DNA from 2 places in the Rhodoferax sp. SPJ21 genome. Region 1 is predicted to be linked to the other one. Evidence: riboswitches for the same ligand, from Rfam matches in the RefSeq annotation. Region 1 holds a riboswitch; the other holds the start of a gene.
What was found. A riboswitch is a leader RNA that binds a small molecule or an ion and turns the genes downstream of it on or off. The one in region 1 is predicted to bind cobalamin.
Positions count from the first base shown of each region.

Region 2: it holds a riboswitch for cobalamin, as region 1 does, so the genes downstream of both, AC4BBN_RS04130 (cobyrinic acid a,c-diamide synthase CobB) here and AC4BBN_RS08365 (energy-coupling factor ABC transporter permease) in region 1, are expected to answer to the same signal.

Region 1 is NZ_JBYZMO010000002.1:131,135-138,510, forward strand. It holds gene AC4BBN_RS08350 (helix-turn-helix domain-containing protein) at 50-781, shown strand; gene AC4BBN_RS08355 (FIST signal transduction protein) at 864-2,138, opposite strand; gene AC4BBN_RS08360 (PhaM family polyhydroxyalkanoate granule multifunctional regulatory protein) at 2,166-2,873, opposite strand; gene AC4BBN_RS08365 (energy-coupling factor ABC transporter permease) at 2,952-3,629, opposite strand; cobalamin riboswitch at 3,818-4,065, opposite strand; gene AC4BBN_RS08370 (PepSY-associated TM helix domain-containing protein) at 4,179-5,582, opposite strand; gene AC4BBN_RS08375 (copper chaperone PCu(A)C) at 5,743-6,240, opposite strand; gene AC4BBN_RS08380 (YcnI family protein) at 6,254-6,811, opposite strand; gene AC4BBN_RS08385 (DUF2946 family protein) at 6,888-7,247, opposite strand.
Region 2 is NZ_JBYZMO010000001.1:919,987-927,362, forward strand. It holds gene cobW (cobalamin biosynthesis protein CobW) at 1-753, opposite strand, end outside; gene AC4BBN_RS04110 (FecCD family ABC transporter permease) at 797-1,837, opposite strand; gene AC4BBN_RS04115 (ABC transporter substrate-binding protein) at 1,852-2,826, opposite strand; gene AC4BBN_RS04120 (ABC transporter ATP-binding protein) at 2,857-3,696, opposite strand; gene cobO (cob(I)yrinic acid a,c-diamide adenosyltransferase) at 3,712-4,281, opposite strand; gene AC4BBN_RS04130 (cobyrinic acid a,c-diamide synthase CobB) at 4,302-5,591, opposite strand; cobalamin riboswitch at 5,786-5,998, opposite strand; gene AC4BBN_RS04135 (LysR family transcriptional regulator ArgP) at 5,983-6,915, opposite strand; gene AC4BBN_RS04140 (transporter substrate-binding domain-containing protein) at 7,057-7,376, shown strand, end outside.

The sequences.
Region 1 (7,376 bases):
TCGAACTGGACTGACCCAGCGCCCCAAAAGGTATCAATAATCGATACCTATGAGCACCACCGCCGACCTCGTTACCGCCCTGAAGAAGGAACTCAAAGCCGCGCACATGACCTATGCCGACCTGGCCGTGCAGCTGGGCGTGGCCGAGTCCAGTGTGAAGCGCATGCTGGCCAAGGGCGACATGCCGCTGTCGCGTGTGGACGCCATCTGCCGTGCGCTGAAACTGGACTTTGCCGAGCTGGCCCGCCGCGTGGCCGATGCCCAGCCGCTGCTGGCCGGGCTGACGCAGGAGCAGGAGCGCGCCGTGGTGGCCGACAAGAAGCTACTGCTGGTGGCGATCTGCGTGTTGAGCCAGTGGACGCTGGAGCAGATCGTGGCCAGCTACCGCCTGAGCGAGGCCGAGTGCATACGCTGCCTGGCCCAGCTGGACCGCGTCGGCATCATCGAGCTGCGCCCGCTGAACCGCTACCGCCTGAAGCTGGCCAAGACCTTTCGCTGGCTGCCGCACGGGCCGGTGATGCAGTTCTTCCGCGAGGACGTGCTGCTGGACTACTACAACGGCGGTTTTGACGGCCCCGGCGAGGGCCTGCTGCTGGTGCACGGCAGCGTCAGCCGCAGCCTGGCGCCGCTGTTTCTGGAGCGGCTGCAGCGCGTGGCGCAGGACTTTGCGCAACAGCACCTGGCCGACCAGAAGCTGCCCGAAGCCGCGCTGGAGGGCTACACCCTGCTGCTGGGCATGCGGCGTTGGGAGTTTGCGGCGTTTACCGCATTGAGGCGCTGAAACGCTGCGGTTCAAAGCCCATCAACCGTTCGCCCTGAGCTTGTCGAAGGGCCCTTCGACAAGCTCAGGGCGAACGAGTTGCCTAGGCCGAAACGCTGTCCGTAAATACCGTCAACACGCCCGTATACCCATACAAATTCTGCCGGGCGATTTCGCCGGCGGCGAAGAAGCCCACCAGGGGCACATCGCCCAGCGCGCGGCGCACGATCTGCAGCTCGGCGCTGGGGCCGCCGAAATGGTTGCCGCCACGGCCGGTGCAGCTGACGTACACAGCCCCGGCAATGCGCCGTGCCGGGTGTGGGGCGGATTCGGCCTCGGGGACGGCGAGCGCGGCGGCGATCTCTACCGACAGCTCCTCGGGCTCCAGCTCTTCACGGATTTCGGCGCAGATGCGCACCAGGTCGGAGCGCGCGGCCTGCATATTGCGCTGGCAAAAGGCCAACCGGGTGCCGACCTCGACCGTGTCGGCAATGGCAATGCCTTCGCGCGCGGGGTCCAGGCCGATGATGTGGCGCACCACCACGTCGCTGCCGAAATGCGCGGTGCGCAGCATGGCATCGCCGGCGGGCGAGCGCGTCAGCCCGACCAGGGTGTTGCGCACCTTGGCCAAGGCCTCTTGCGGCTGGGCCAGGTTCACGCCCAGGTCGTGCAGCAGCACGGTCAGCGCGGGCTGGCCGTCCAGTTCCAACACCAGGTTGCCGTCCGAGGCCGTGACCGTGCGGTTGGCGCTGATGGGCTGGCAGCCCTGGGTGATGCGCGACACCAGGTGCACGCCATCGGCAAAGGCCACGCCGCTAAGACCGCCGCTGAACACGCCACCAGCCGCGCCATGGCCTTTGATATTGCCGTTGCCACCCACGGCAAACTGTACCGAGCGGGTGCGGCTGGAGGCCAGGCCGCCGAACAGGTAGCCAGTCTCGGTGCGCTGGGCCATCTCGGCCACCAGCTCGGTCAGGTCGTGGGTGTTCGCGTCGGCGTGGACCAGGGCGGTATGCGCCTCAAAGCCCAGACCCAGCGGCGCCACGCCGGAGAACACGCGGTACTGGTCGGCCGGCAGGTCGCACAGCATGACGCTGAGCGCGGGCTCGTCAAAGTACTCGACATTGTTGGCGGCAATGCCTATGCCGACGGTGCCTGACCAGTCGGTCACCTCGGGCAGCTCGCCGCTCAGGTGGTCCAGGATGTCCTGCGCATCGCCAGCGTAATGGTCGGTGATGTAGAGCAGGCCCAGGCTGGGCGCGTTGGCGTAATCCGGCAGCGCCATCTGCGCACGCAGCTGGGCCAGCACCAGGCCGGCTGCCATGCGCCACTGGGGGTGCGTGGCATGGCCATGGGGGAAAAGTTTGAGGGCAGGCATGGGCCTAGCGTCCGAAAAAATAAAGCCTCAGATTACGCGCTTTTTGGGAACAGCTTTTTTAGCAGGGGCTTTTTTGGCGGGCGTCTTATTGGCTGCGGCCTTGGCCGGGGCAGCTTGGGGTTCGGCAGCGGGCTTGGCCTTGGGGGTGGCGGCCTTGGCGAACTCGCCCACGCTTTTCAGCGCCTCCGCCGCAAAGTTGCTGGCCAGGTCCTTGCTCTTTTCCAGCGCGGCCTGGGTGCCAGCATCTTTCAACGCAGCGCCGGCAATGTGCTGGAACTGTTCGGTCAGCGAGCCCCACCATTTCAGTGGGTCCACCACGCCGGGCAGCGGGGCTGCGGGCTCGGCTTGGGGCTCAGGTGCGGCGGCCTGGGGTGGAGGCGTGGGTTCCGGTTCAGGCTCGGGTGCTGCCTCGGGCGCGGGGGTGGGTTTGAGCTTGAAGGCATCCGCCAGGTCGGCCATGCTGAAGTTCATGCCCTTGAGTGTGGCCAGGGTCATTTTCTGCACCTCCAGCGCCTGGATGGTGGCTTTCAGCGCCACCGCATTCTGGTCCAGCCAGAACTGCACCGCCTTCAGCTCGGTGATGCGCTTTTCCAGCTCTTCCACATTGATGGTGGGCGCCACCCAACCGCCGAGTGGCGACGCCGGGGCAGCGCCAGCCGCCCCCTTGCCCAGGTTCTTCAGGAAGTCAAAACCGGGCACGAATTTGCTGAAATCAAAGGCGGATGTATCGCTCATGGTGTCTCCTTGGGTGTTGCCTACACAGCTTACCCCAACCAACACCAGAAGAGATGGCTAGTCCACCAGAGACAAACCTCACACGGCGCTGTACAAACGCTGCTCGACCAAGGCTGTGCCTTGCAGTCGGCGCCAGGCCTTGGCAGCAGCCAGCACGCCCAGGTCTACCAGAGGCTCTACCAGCACGACCGTCATATAGGCAGCGCCAAAGCTGGCGATCTGGCCCAGGTTTTCAGCTCCGACGCCTCGGCCATACAAAGCCCAGAAGCCAACCCAGACCACGATGCCACCTTGGTATGCCACCGACAGCTTGAACGCCTGCTGGTAGCCAATGTCCACATAGGCCACGGTGTCCGGGATGATGCGGCGCGCCAGCGCAGAAGTGGCAAACAGGGGCACAAGCAAGGTCGTGACGTTCATTCCGTACTGGGGCACGTCTTGCCATTCGAAAAACAGGCCCTGGACCAACAAACCCGCTGCCAAGCCGATGGCCGCGGGTGCCACACCAAAAATCAGCATCAGGGTCGTGCCCAGAATCAGGTGCACCTCGGACACACCCACGGGATGGTGCGGCAGTAGTTCAAAAAAGCTGAACACCAGGGCGGTGGTGATGGCAGAGCGCAGCAGCAAGGCCAGCATGCCATCCTTCTTCACAGCATCTACCGCGAGTTTGGCGCTGTAGCCAAGGGCCGCCAGCGCAGTCGCGTAGCTCAGAATGATTTTGCTGCCGTCAACAAGTCCGGGTTCAATGTGCATGGTGTATTTCCTCAAGTGGTAACGCAGGTTGAAAGAATGGTGCGCGGTTTGAAAGGTACATGCGTTGCACCCAGACGTGGTTTCGCCATCCAGAGATGGTCAATGAAAGAGTTTTCATGGAATCAAGGACCCGATAAGAGTTCTCCCTGGCTTCCCCGCCAGGGCATGAACGTCAACGCCGCACATCCATGCAACGCACCTTGTTGGCCGGTATCCGGGCTGATGGCACAACTTCCATCGCCTTCCCAAGCGCTTGTTCAGGGCGCTCAGTGGCTGGTTGATGAAAGCGGAATGGAGACACAGCTCCATCCATCCAATTGACCGTTGCGGGGGCAGCGCAGGTGGCGCGATGGGTTGTTGCCCCATCACACTCCTGCTTCCCGTTGAACTGCGGCATGTGAACCACGCCGCGAGCACCAACGACGGCATTTTAGGCGGGGCATTTGGCATTTGGCATCTATCGATTAAAGCGATGACCTTCTCGGCGCAGAAAGAGCACCAACGTGATTGCTTCCGTGGAATGTTTGAACTGTCGCCAGGTGCATGGCATCAAGACAGTACGGTTCTCAGCGCTGAAAAGCGCGAGATCAGCAGCCAGTCCAGCAGCAGCACCGCCAGCAGTACGCCACCGGCCAAGGGGAATGCCAGCGCGGTCAGCAGCATCACCACTGCGCCGCCCTTCCACAGCGGGGCCTGGGCGGGCACGCTGGGTGCCGCCAAACGGCCGCTGCCCTTGGGGCGCCGCAGCCACCACATCACCACGCCGCTGACGCACAGCAGCACCACGGCCAGGCAAAACAGCACATTGGCGCAGGCGCTCCACAGCCCCACGTCGCCCTGGTGCAAGGCAATGCCCACCGCCATGGCCTTGGCCATGGGCGAATAGTCGGCATAGGCTGCCTCGGCCAGGATGCGACCGGTGTAACGGTCTACGTGCACAAAGCGGTCTTGGAAGGGATTGCCCATATCGCCGTTCATGGTGTCGGCCGAGATGGAGTACACGCCCGTGGCGTCCTGCGGTACGTTGATGTGGTACTGCCCGGTGAACCCCAGGCGCTGGGCCAGCGCGGCCACGCCATCCAGGTTGACGGCTTCACCGGCCAGGATGCCCGGCGTGCCGAGCTGCGAGCCGGATACCGGCAGCGGCGTTTGCTCCAGCCCCCAGGGCGCACCGCGTATGCCACCACTGTCGAGCGCAGCATGGGTGGCGTCCGATGTCGGCACGGCGTCCCACTTGCTGGCCGGGAATGTGCTCCAGGGTTGCACATACTTCGCACCCCATACGCTGGTCCACGACATGCCGCTGAGCAGGAATAGGAACAACACCACGCCCAACCAAATGCCCAGGCTGGAGTGCAAAGACTTCCACCACTTGCGGCCAGTGGCCCGCCAATCGGGCAGCAGCACTTCGGACCACTGGTTCAACTGGCGCGGCCAAAACAAATAAAGGCCGGTGATGACCATCACAATGCCCAAACCTGCGGCCACTTCCATCAGGTAGCCGCCGACCGCGCCCAGCAGCAGCTTGGCGTGGATCTGCCGGGCCCAGGCAAATACGGTGCTGTCCTTGTTCACCACCTTGAGCACCTCGGCCGTGTAGGGGTTCACGGCCACCGCATCGGTGACACCGTCGTGCGCCATCAGGAACCAGCTGGCAAGGTCGGGCGCCTTGGGGGCGATGTACTCGCGCAGCTGGGCGGCGGGGAGCTGCGTCAGTACGGGCTTGAACTGGGCCGTCACGGGCTGTGTCTGGCCCTGGGGCGCGACATACACCGTCGGGCCCAGCCGGGTTTGAAAGCCGGTGAAGTACACCATCACCAGGCCGGTCACCGCCAGCACCACCAAAAAGGGCACAACGAACAGACCGGTGTAGAAGTGCCAACGCCAGGCCGTGGCATAAAAACGGGACGTACCCGTGGCGCGCGCAGGCGCCGTTGCAGTCGCGGAAGTCATAGTTTGAAAATAGATTGCGCAGCCCCATGCGACCCCAAAATGGGGTGCATACAGCTACAGATGCGCCTGTCGGCGCGGGACATTCAGATCGACAGGGCGTCAGCCCTGCAGCAGCCCCGGCAACCGGGGGCTGAATAGGGGCCGGAAAGACCGACGCGCCTTAGTGGACGTGGTCCGCGTGCGCGCCGTGCCCGGCACCTGCGCTGCTGGCCCCAGGGGCTACCGTGGCGACGGGCAGCTTCAGGTCCAGCTTGCTTTCCACACCCTTGGCGTCCTTGAAGGTCAGCGTCAGCGGGATGGTGCTGTCCTTGGGCAGGGCTGCTTTCAGGTCCATCAGCATGACGTGGAACCCGCCGGGGCTCAGTGCCACGGGCTTGCCAGCGGGCAAGTCCAGGCCACCCTGCACCGCGCGCATGCGCATCACGTCGCCGTCCATCTTCATCTCGTGCACCTCGGCCAGGCCGGCCACGGGGGTGGACACGGCCACCAGCTTGGTGTTTTCCTTGGCGGTCAGGGTCATAAAGGCGCCAGAGGCCTTTTGACCCTGTACGCTGGTGCGGACCCAGGCGTCCTTGACCACTACGTTTTGGGCATACGCATTTTGATAAAAAAGCCCGCTAGCGCAGAGAATAGCTGCGGCAATAGCTATAAATTTCATAGTAATCAAAGCCTCAATGTTGGTGGCCGCCGACGTGGTCGGAGGGGATGATTTCCAGCTTGGCAGCGGGCGATTTCAGGTCATGCGCAGATTTGCCGGGGGCCGGAATCTCGGCCCAGTCGGTGCTGCCTTGTTCGCAGGTTTGCAGCACTTTGAACCACATCGCACCACCCTCACCACCGGTAGCCGGCAGGCTGCCGCGCAGCACGAATTCGTCGAAGTAGGCATCGGGCAGCGCGTTGCCGGGGGATGCGGTCCAGGTGATGCTGGTCACACCTTCGGTGATCTGCTTGCCGTGGTCATCCAACGGCTTGTCCAGCTTGCCGACCACGGTGGACAACACCCAGCCCGCCTTGGGCATGGGCTTGGCGCCCTGGAAGCCAGCCGGCACGGTGACGCGGATGGCCGTGGTGGCAGTGCCGTTGCAGCCGTGGCCCACGCGCAGGGCCGCGTTGTAGCCGGTGTTGCCCAAGGCGGCGGGCTCGGCCAGAACAATATGGGCAAAAGTGCTGCTGGCGCACACGGATACTGCGCAAGCAGCTACGAATTTAATAGCAAAAGAAAAAGACATGGAACAACCTCTGGATCAAGACGAAACAAGCCTCCAGCGCAGATACAACCTGCGCTGGCAGCTACACATTTGATAGTCAGAGGAAGGTCGGGGGCCCGCGTGCGGGCAGGGGCGCAGCGGTCAGCCAGGCCAGGCGCGCGGCGGGGATGCTGCGCAGCGCATAGGCCAGCGGCTGGGCGGGCGCCACACGCAGCTGCACCTCGGGCGGTGGCAGGCCACCACCGGTGATGCACAGCGGGCAGTCGCCCATCTGGCTTACCACCTGGCTGCTGCCGTCGGCCGACTTGACCAGCAGCTTGACACTACCCACGCTGGAGCAGACCAGCTCCAGCGACTGGTGGTTGACCAGCGGCGCGGCGATCGCCACACCCAGCGACAACACAAAGCACAGCAGCGCCCAGCGGGCAATGGCGTGTGTGTGGCGCAGGAAGAACATGTGGCAATTATCTACCGCGCCGCAGCGCGTGCCGACGCAGATTGCTATTTGCCGAAAGCCTGCACAGAATAAGAATGGCCTTCTTTCACGCCCAACCTGCGGCCCCGCCCGCACCACCACCGCAGCACT
Region 2 (7,376 bases), on a different contig from region 1:
GTGGTCTTCTTCCTCGTCGTGGTGGGTTTTGCGGGAATCGATCACGTCTTCCACCGCGCGCTCCAGGCCCAGCAGCACGTCCATAGGCACGTTGCCGTGCGAGGCACGCACCAGCTTTACGCCCGCTGGCGCTTCGGCGCGGATGGTGGCTTCCACTGCTTCGAGCGCAGCCGCATCCATGCCGTCCACCTTATGCACGATCACCAGGTCGGCCGTGGCCAGTTGGTCTTCAAACAGCTCGGCCAGCGGGGATTCGTGGTCGAGGTTGTCGTCAGCGCGGCGCAAGGCGTCTACGGCCACCGGGTCTTCGGCGAAGGTGCCTGCGGCGACCGCTGGCGCGTCCACCACCGTAATCACCGAGTCCACGGTGAAGGCGTTGCGCAGCGCGGGCCACTGGAAGGCCTGCACCAAGGGTTTGGGCAGCGCCAGGCCGGAGGTCTCAATGACGAGGTAATCAATCTGGTCGCGGCGAGCGGCGAGCTGCTCCATCACCGGAGCAAATTCTTCTTGCACGGTGCAGCACAGGCAGCCGTTGGCCAGTTCGAACAGCTGGCCGTTTTCTTCACCGTTCTCATCGCAGCCGATGCCACAGCCGCGCAGCAGCTCGCCGTCAATGCCCAGTTCGCCAAACTCGTTGACGATGACCGCAATGCGGCGGCCCTGCGCGTTGGTCAGCAGGTTGCGCAGCAACGTGGTCTTGCCGCTACCAAGAAAGCCGGTGACGATGGTGGCGGGGATTTTGCGGGTTTGCATGGTGCAGTCTTTCAAAAAAGAATTCAAACAATAAGAAGTGCGGTCAGGCCACGTCGGGCTGGTGCAGCAAGGTGTACATCACAAACAGCGCGCCCAGGCTGGCGGTGATGATGCCCACTGGCAGCTCCTGTGGCGCAAGCACGGTGCGGCAAACCACGTCGCTGAGCAACAGCAGCAGAGCACCCATGAGCACGGCCAGGCCCAGCATGCCCCGGTGCAAGGCGCCAGCCAGCGCGCGCGCCAAGTGCGGCACCATCAGCCCTACGAAACCGATCACGCCCGACACTGCCACAAAGCAGGCGGTGGCAAACGCGCAGACCACAAACACCTGGATGCGCAGGCGCTGCGGGTCGATGCCCAGGCTGTGGGCGGTGTTCTCACCGGCCAGCATGGCATCCAGCGCGCCCAGCTTGCGCCAGCAAAAAGCTACCAGCACCAGCAGGCCGGTCAAAGGCACAAAAAGATTGTCCCAGCGCGCCGAGCCCAGCCCCCCCATGGTCCAGAACAGCACCGACTGGGCGGCCCGCTGGTCGCCCAGAAAGGTGAAGTAATAGGTCAGCGCGGTGAACAGGAACGACACCGACAGACCGGCCAGAATCATCCGCTCCGGCGTGTGGCTGCGGTAGCGGCGCAGCAGCAACAAGACGACGGCCACCGAGGCCATACCACCGACAAACGCCGCCAACGGCAGCGTCCAGATACCCAGCACCTCGCCCGTCAGGGTAATGACCGCCACCGCACCCGCTGCCGAACCGGAGGACAGCCCAAACAGATACGGGTCGGACAGGTCATTGCGCGTGGCCGTCTGCAGCAAGGCGCCGACCAGAGCCAGGCCGCCGCCAACCAGAATCGCCAGTAGCATGCGCGGCAGGCGCAGATCGACCACGATGCGGTCCACCATGCTGTAGCGCGCATCGTCTGCACCGCTGAGCAACAAGCCCAGGCCATGTCCCACCTGGGACAGACTCACCGAGGTCGAGCCAGAGACTACCGACACCATGCCGACGCCCACCAAGGCCAACAACAGCAAGGCCACGCGCACGAACGCAGGCCCGCCATTCGCCCAGCGGGATGCCGATCGCATGGTGGTCAATGTGCTCAACGCGCGGCCGCCTTGGCTATTTTTTCAATGGCGCCGATATTCGCCGGGCCGGGCGTCAGCTCTTCATAGCGCAGAGCCACAAAGCGCTTGTTCTTGACCGCGTCGGTGTGCTGCATCAGAGGATGCTGTTGCAGGAACTGCAGCAGCTTGTCAGCGCCGCCACCGTTCTGGTAGTCCAGCAGCACCAGGAACTGGGGGTTGCGCGCGGCCACCGCCTCCCACGACACCGTACCCCAGCTGGTTTCCACGTCGTCCATGATGTTGCGGCCACCGGCGGCTTCCATCATTGCGGTGGGAATGGCGTACTTGCCGGCGGTGAAGGGCTTGTCTTCGCCAGAATCAAACAAGAACATGCGCAAAGGTTCTTTGCTTGGAGCCTTGGGCAAGCGGGCCAGGCGCTGCTTCCAGCCCTCTGTCTGGGCCTTGGCTTCGGCCTCTTTGCCGAAGATAGTGCCCAGCTTGAGGTAGTCGCCGTACAGCAGGTCCATGGATGCACGCGGGCGTGCCTTGTCCACATGGATGCAGCTCTCGGACAACACCAATGTCGGAATTTTGTATTTCTGCAGCGTGGTCGGAGTGACGTCGCCGCCCACCTTCATGCCGTAGTTCCAGCCGGCAAAAAAGAAGTCGGGGTTGGCGGCCAGGATGTTTTCCAGGGTTGGCTGTTTGGGTGCGATCTCGCGGATGTTGCCCAGCGCCTGTTTGAACTCGGGGCTCATCTTGTACCAGCCGCTGATGCCGCTGACACCCACCATGTTCTTTTGCAGACCCAGCGACAGGGCCATGTCGGTCATATTGATGTCGTGGATCAGGGCAGCCTTGGGCGGGGCGGCGAAAGTGATTTTTTCACCGCAGCTGTCTACCGTCACCGGGAAAGTCTGGGCCTGCACGCCGACGGCATATAGCGATAGCGCGCCCAGCAGCAGGCACCCAACTGGGGAAAATTTCAAACGACGCACGGTAAATGCCATGGTTCTTTTCTTTGCTTCAACAGTTAAAAATCAATGTGCCAACGGGCGGACATGGGGCCGCGTGGCATGCAGCGGCTTGTGCGCGGTTTGCGGCGACTCGAACACTGCAACCGCATGCTCGCGGTGCGGCAGCGGCAGGTAGAACACGTCCATGCCGAAGTTGCCCAGCACCAGCTCCTTGGTCAGCACCTTGGCGGGCAGGTCTTCGGCCACCACCTGGCCCTGGCCTAGCAGCAGCACGCGGTGGGCAAAGCGCTGCACTAGGCTCAGCTCGTGCAGGGCCGCGACCACGGTCACACCCAGCCCTGTCAACAGGTCCAGCATGTCGGCGCGGGTACGCAGATCAAGGTGGTTGGTGGGCTCGTCCAGCAACAGGATGCGCGGCTGCTGCGCAATGGCCCGGGCGATGGCGGCGCGTTGCTGCTCGCCGCCAGACAGGGTGCGCATCAAGCGGTCCTGCAGTTGCTCCAGATGGCAGCGCTGCAAAGCGCTTTGTACCGCTTCAGCATTCTCATCCCGGCTGGCATCGACGTGTGGCGTACGGCCCAGGGCCACGTAGTCGCGTACCCGCAGCTGGCCGTGCACCTGCTCGTGCTGGTGCACCACCGCCAACTGGCGCGCGCGCTGCATGCCGGGCATCTGCGCCAGATCTTGGCCGCCCACCAGCACCCGGCCTTGCGTGGGCTTGAGGCGGCCCGCCATCACCTGCAGCAGGCTGGTCTTGCCCGAACCATTCGGCCCTACCAGCGCGATGTGCGCGCCAAACGGCACGGACACCGAGACCTGGCTCAGCACCGCCTTGTCCTGGCGCAGCAGGGACACGGCCTGCACTTCCAGCAGGGGTTGGGCGGTGGGATTCGGGGTGCTCATGGCTTTGGCAAACGCTCAGTCTTCAATGCCGCGCTGGGCGGGCACGCCGGCCTTGAAATGGTGCTTGACCAGCGTCATCTCCGTCACGGTGTCGGCCAGCTCGACCAACTCGGCAGGCGCGCCCCGGCCAGTCAGCACCACATGCACATGGGGCGGGCGCTCACGCAGGCAGGCCAACACCGGCTCCAGTGGTATCCAGCCGTAGCGCAGCGGGTACATGATTTCGTCCAGCACCACCATGAAGTGTTCGCCAGCGCGCACCGTAGCCTCGGCCTGGGCCCAGCCAAACTGGGCCAGCTCGGCAGAGTGGTCCAGGTCGCGGCTCTTCCAGCTGAAGCCGTCGCCCAGGCCGATGATGGGAATGCCCAGTTGCTCAAACAAGCGGTGCTCGCCAAAGCGCGCGGTTGGCACCTTCATGAACTGGTAGACCTTGACCACTTTGCCCCGGCCATGCGCGCGCAGCGCCAGGCCGAAAGCGGCCGTGCTCTTGCCCTTGCCAGTGCCGGTGTGCACGATAACCAGGCCGCGCCGCTCGCCCTGGGGCTTGGGGGTGTCGCGCAGCAGCGGTGGGGATTCGATTTCCATGGGGAGGTCCTAATGAAGGGTCAGCCGGGCGCAAACAGCGTTGCCACTGCGCCGGGGTTGGACGGAAAGTACATGTGCATGAAGGAGGCGTGCAAGCGCTGGCTGCGGTACACCGGTTCGGCATAGCTGCGTTCGCGCTGCGGCGCCGTGAAGGCCACGGCGGGCAGCGTGCTGTCCATGCGCGCATGGTGGAAGCTGTGGCCGCGCAGCCGGCCTTCGGGCAATTGCACCGCGTGCATGCCCAAGTTGACGAACCGCTTTTGCAAGGCGCCGGTGCCAGGCAGCAGTCCCCACATAGGCACGGCAATGCCATCGTGGCCGGCCAGGCTGTCCAGCAGCGCCAGCATGCCGCCGCATTCAGCGACGATGGGTTTGCCCTGCGCATGGTGGGCATGCACCGCCTCGCGCATGGCCTGGTTGGACTGCAAGTTATGCAAATACAGCTCGGGGTAGCCACCGGGCAGATACAGACTGTGCGCATCGGGCAGGGTTGCATCGGCCAGCGGCGAGAAGAACACCAGCTCGGCCCCCAGCGCACGCAGCGTGTCCAGATTGGCGGCGTACAGGAATGAGAAAGCCGCATCACGGGCGATGGCGATACGCACGCCGGCCAGCCGCTGCGGCAAGGGTTCGGCTACCACCGGCTCGAAACGCACCGGGCTGGCCATGCCTTCCACGCTGGGGCCAATGGCTTGCGCGGCTTTGGCGATGCGCGCATCCAATTGCTCCACTTCAGAGGCCTGCACCAGGCCCAAGTGGCGCTCGGGCAGGCTGTAATCGGCCGAACGCGGCATGGCGCCAAACCAGCGCAGGCCGGGGGGCAGGCTGTTTTTCAGCATCTGTGCGTGGCTGTCGCTGCCCACACGGTTGGCCAGCACGCCGGCAAACTGCAGGCCGGGCCGGTAACTGTGCAGACCATGGGCCACCGCGCCGAAGGTCTCCGCCATGGAGGCGCCGTCAATCACCATCAGCACGGGCAGACCCAGGCGCTCGGCCAGGTCGGCGCTGCTGGGCGTGCCGTCGAACAGGCCCATCACGCCTTCCACCAGGATCACGTCGGCCTCGGCTGCTGCCGCATGCAGCAGCGCGCGGCAATGGGCCTCGCCACACATCCACAGGTCCAGCTGGTAGACCGGGTGGCCGCTGGCGCGCTCCAGCACCATGGGGTCCAGAAAGTCGGGGCCGGTCTTGAAGACGCGCACGCGCCGGCCCTGGCTGCGGTGCCATGCAGCCAGCGCAGCCGTGACGGTGGTCTTGCCCTGGCCGGAGGCCGGAGCCGACACCAGCAGTGCATCACACAGCTTAGGCATCAAATAGCCCGCAAGCGCATATTCCGCCTGCGGGAGCAGCTATAAATTTGGTAGTACATCATTCAGCCCCACACGCCCGCCGCGCGACAAGATGGATCGGTGTGACCCGGAGGCAAAGAGATCAGAGGGCGCAGACGCAGACGGAGCAATGTCCGGCACGCCACGAAGCCCGCTGACACCCGCCCACCGCAAGGTCACGCTTGTGCTAACAGGCCGGTATCCGGGCTCACGAGGGAAAAGAAGGACTTTTCTGCGGGGCCACCTTCCCATGCATTGGATGCACAGTGGCAGATGAGGCCGCGCTTTGGCTCGCTTACCGTTGCGGGGGCAGCATCGGCATCGCACCGACTTCCCGTTTAATCCTCCGAGCCCGAGGGCTGAAAGACACCTGCTAACGTGTTTCCAGTGTACCAGCCCCCCTGAGGAGCGAGACGCGCAGTCCAGCCTGCACCGCCTGCTTCAGTGCCACGCCGATCACGTCCAGGAACGACGAACGCATGCGCCAGCGGTGCCAGTACAGAGCCACGTCCAGGTGCTGTCCGGGCAGTATGTCAATCAGCGAGCCTTCCGCAATGCCCTCGGCAACCAAGGCCTCGGGGGCCAGCCCCCAGCCCAGGCCGCGCGCCACGGCATGTACAAATCCGTGCACCGAGGGAATGAAATGCGTGGGCGACAGCTGGGCGGTATTCGCCAATTGGGCGATGAACAGGTCGTGCAGCCTGTCCTTGCGGTTGAAGCCCAGCATGGGCGCGTGGTGCAGCGCCTCCTCGCGGTCGGCGGTGGCGAAATAGCTTTGCGCAAACCCGGGCGATGCCACGGCCAGGTAGCGCATCACCCCCAGGTGCTCGGCGGTGCAGCCGTAGGTCGGGTCGGGGCTGGAGCTAACCGCGCCCATCACCGTGCCCTCGCGCAGCAGCACGGCTGAATGGTCCTGGTCCTCCGCACGGATGTCCAGGCACATCTGCACGCCCGGCGGCAGCACGTCGAACACCGACAGAAACCAGGTCTCCAGAGAGTCCACGTTCACCGCGATGGGTACGCGCTGCATGGCTGCGCCCAGCATTTCGGGCGCGCCCACCTCGCTGAGCATCTCGGCCTCCAGCATCGATACCTGCTCGGCAAACCGGGCCAGCACCATGCCCGCGCTGGTCGCCTGGGTGGGCGTGGAACGCTGCAGCAGCACCTGGCCCAGGTGTTCCTCCAGCAGCTTGACGCGCTGGCTGATGGCCGAGGGCGTGACATGCAGGCGCTTGGCCGCCGCCTCAAAGCTGCCCTCGCGCAACACCATCGCAAAAGCCGCCAGATGCGCGTTATCAATTTTCATAATTTAGAAATACTAAACCATCGTTAAAAAAATTAGTTTTATTTCTTTTTCAAAGCCCACTAACCTGCGGCTCCCTGACAACACAGGGTGTTATTCCAGAGCCGGGAAGACCCTAGATTCGTATCCTTACCGAGATCCACGATGAAAAAACTGCTGCTTTCGATTGCCCTGGGCGCCATCAGCCTGAGCGCCCTGTCCCAGGGTAAAGACCTCAAAGTCGCCATCGACCCCACCTACGAGCCCTTCACCTTCAAGACTGCCGACGGCAAGCCCACCGGCTTCGATGTGGACATCGCCAGCGCCCTGTGCGAGAAGATCAAACGCAAATGCGTGTTCGTCGAACAGGTCTGGGACAGCATGATCCCCGGCCTGCAAGCCAAGAAATACGACGCCATCATCAGCTCCATGACCATCAATGAAGAACGCCTGCGCGTGGTGGACTTCAGCGACAAGTACTACTT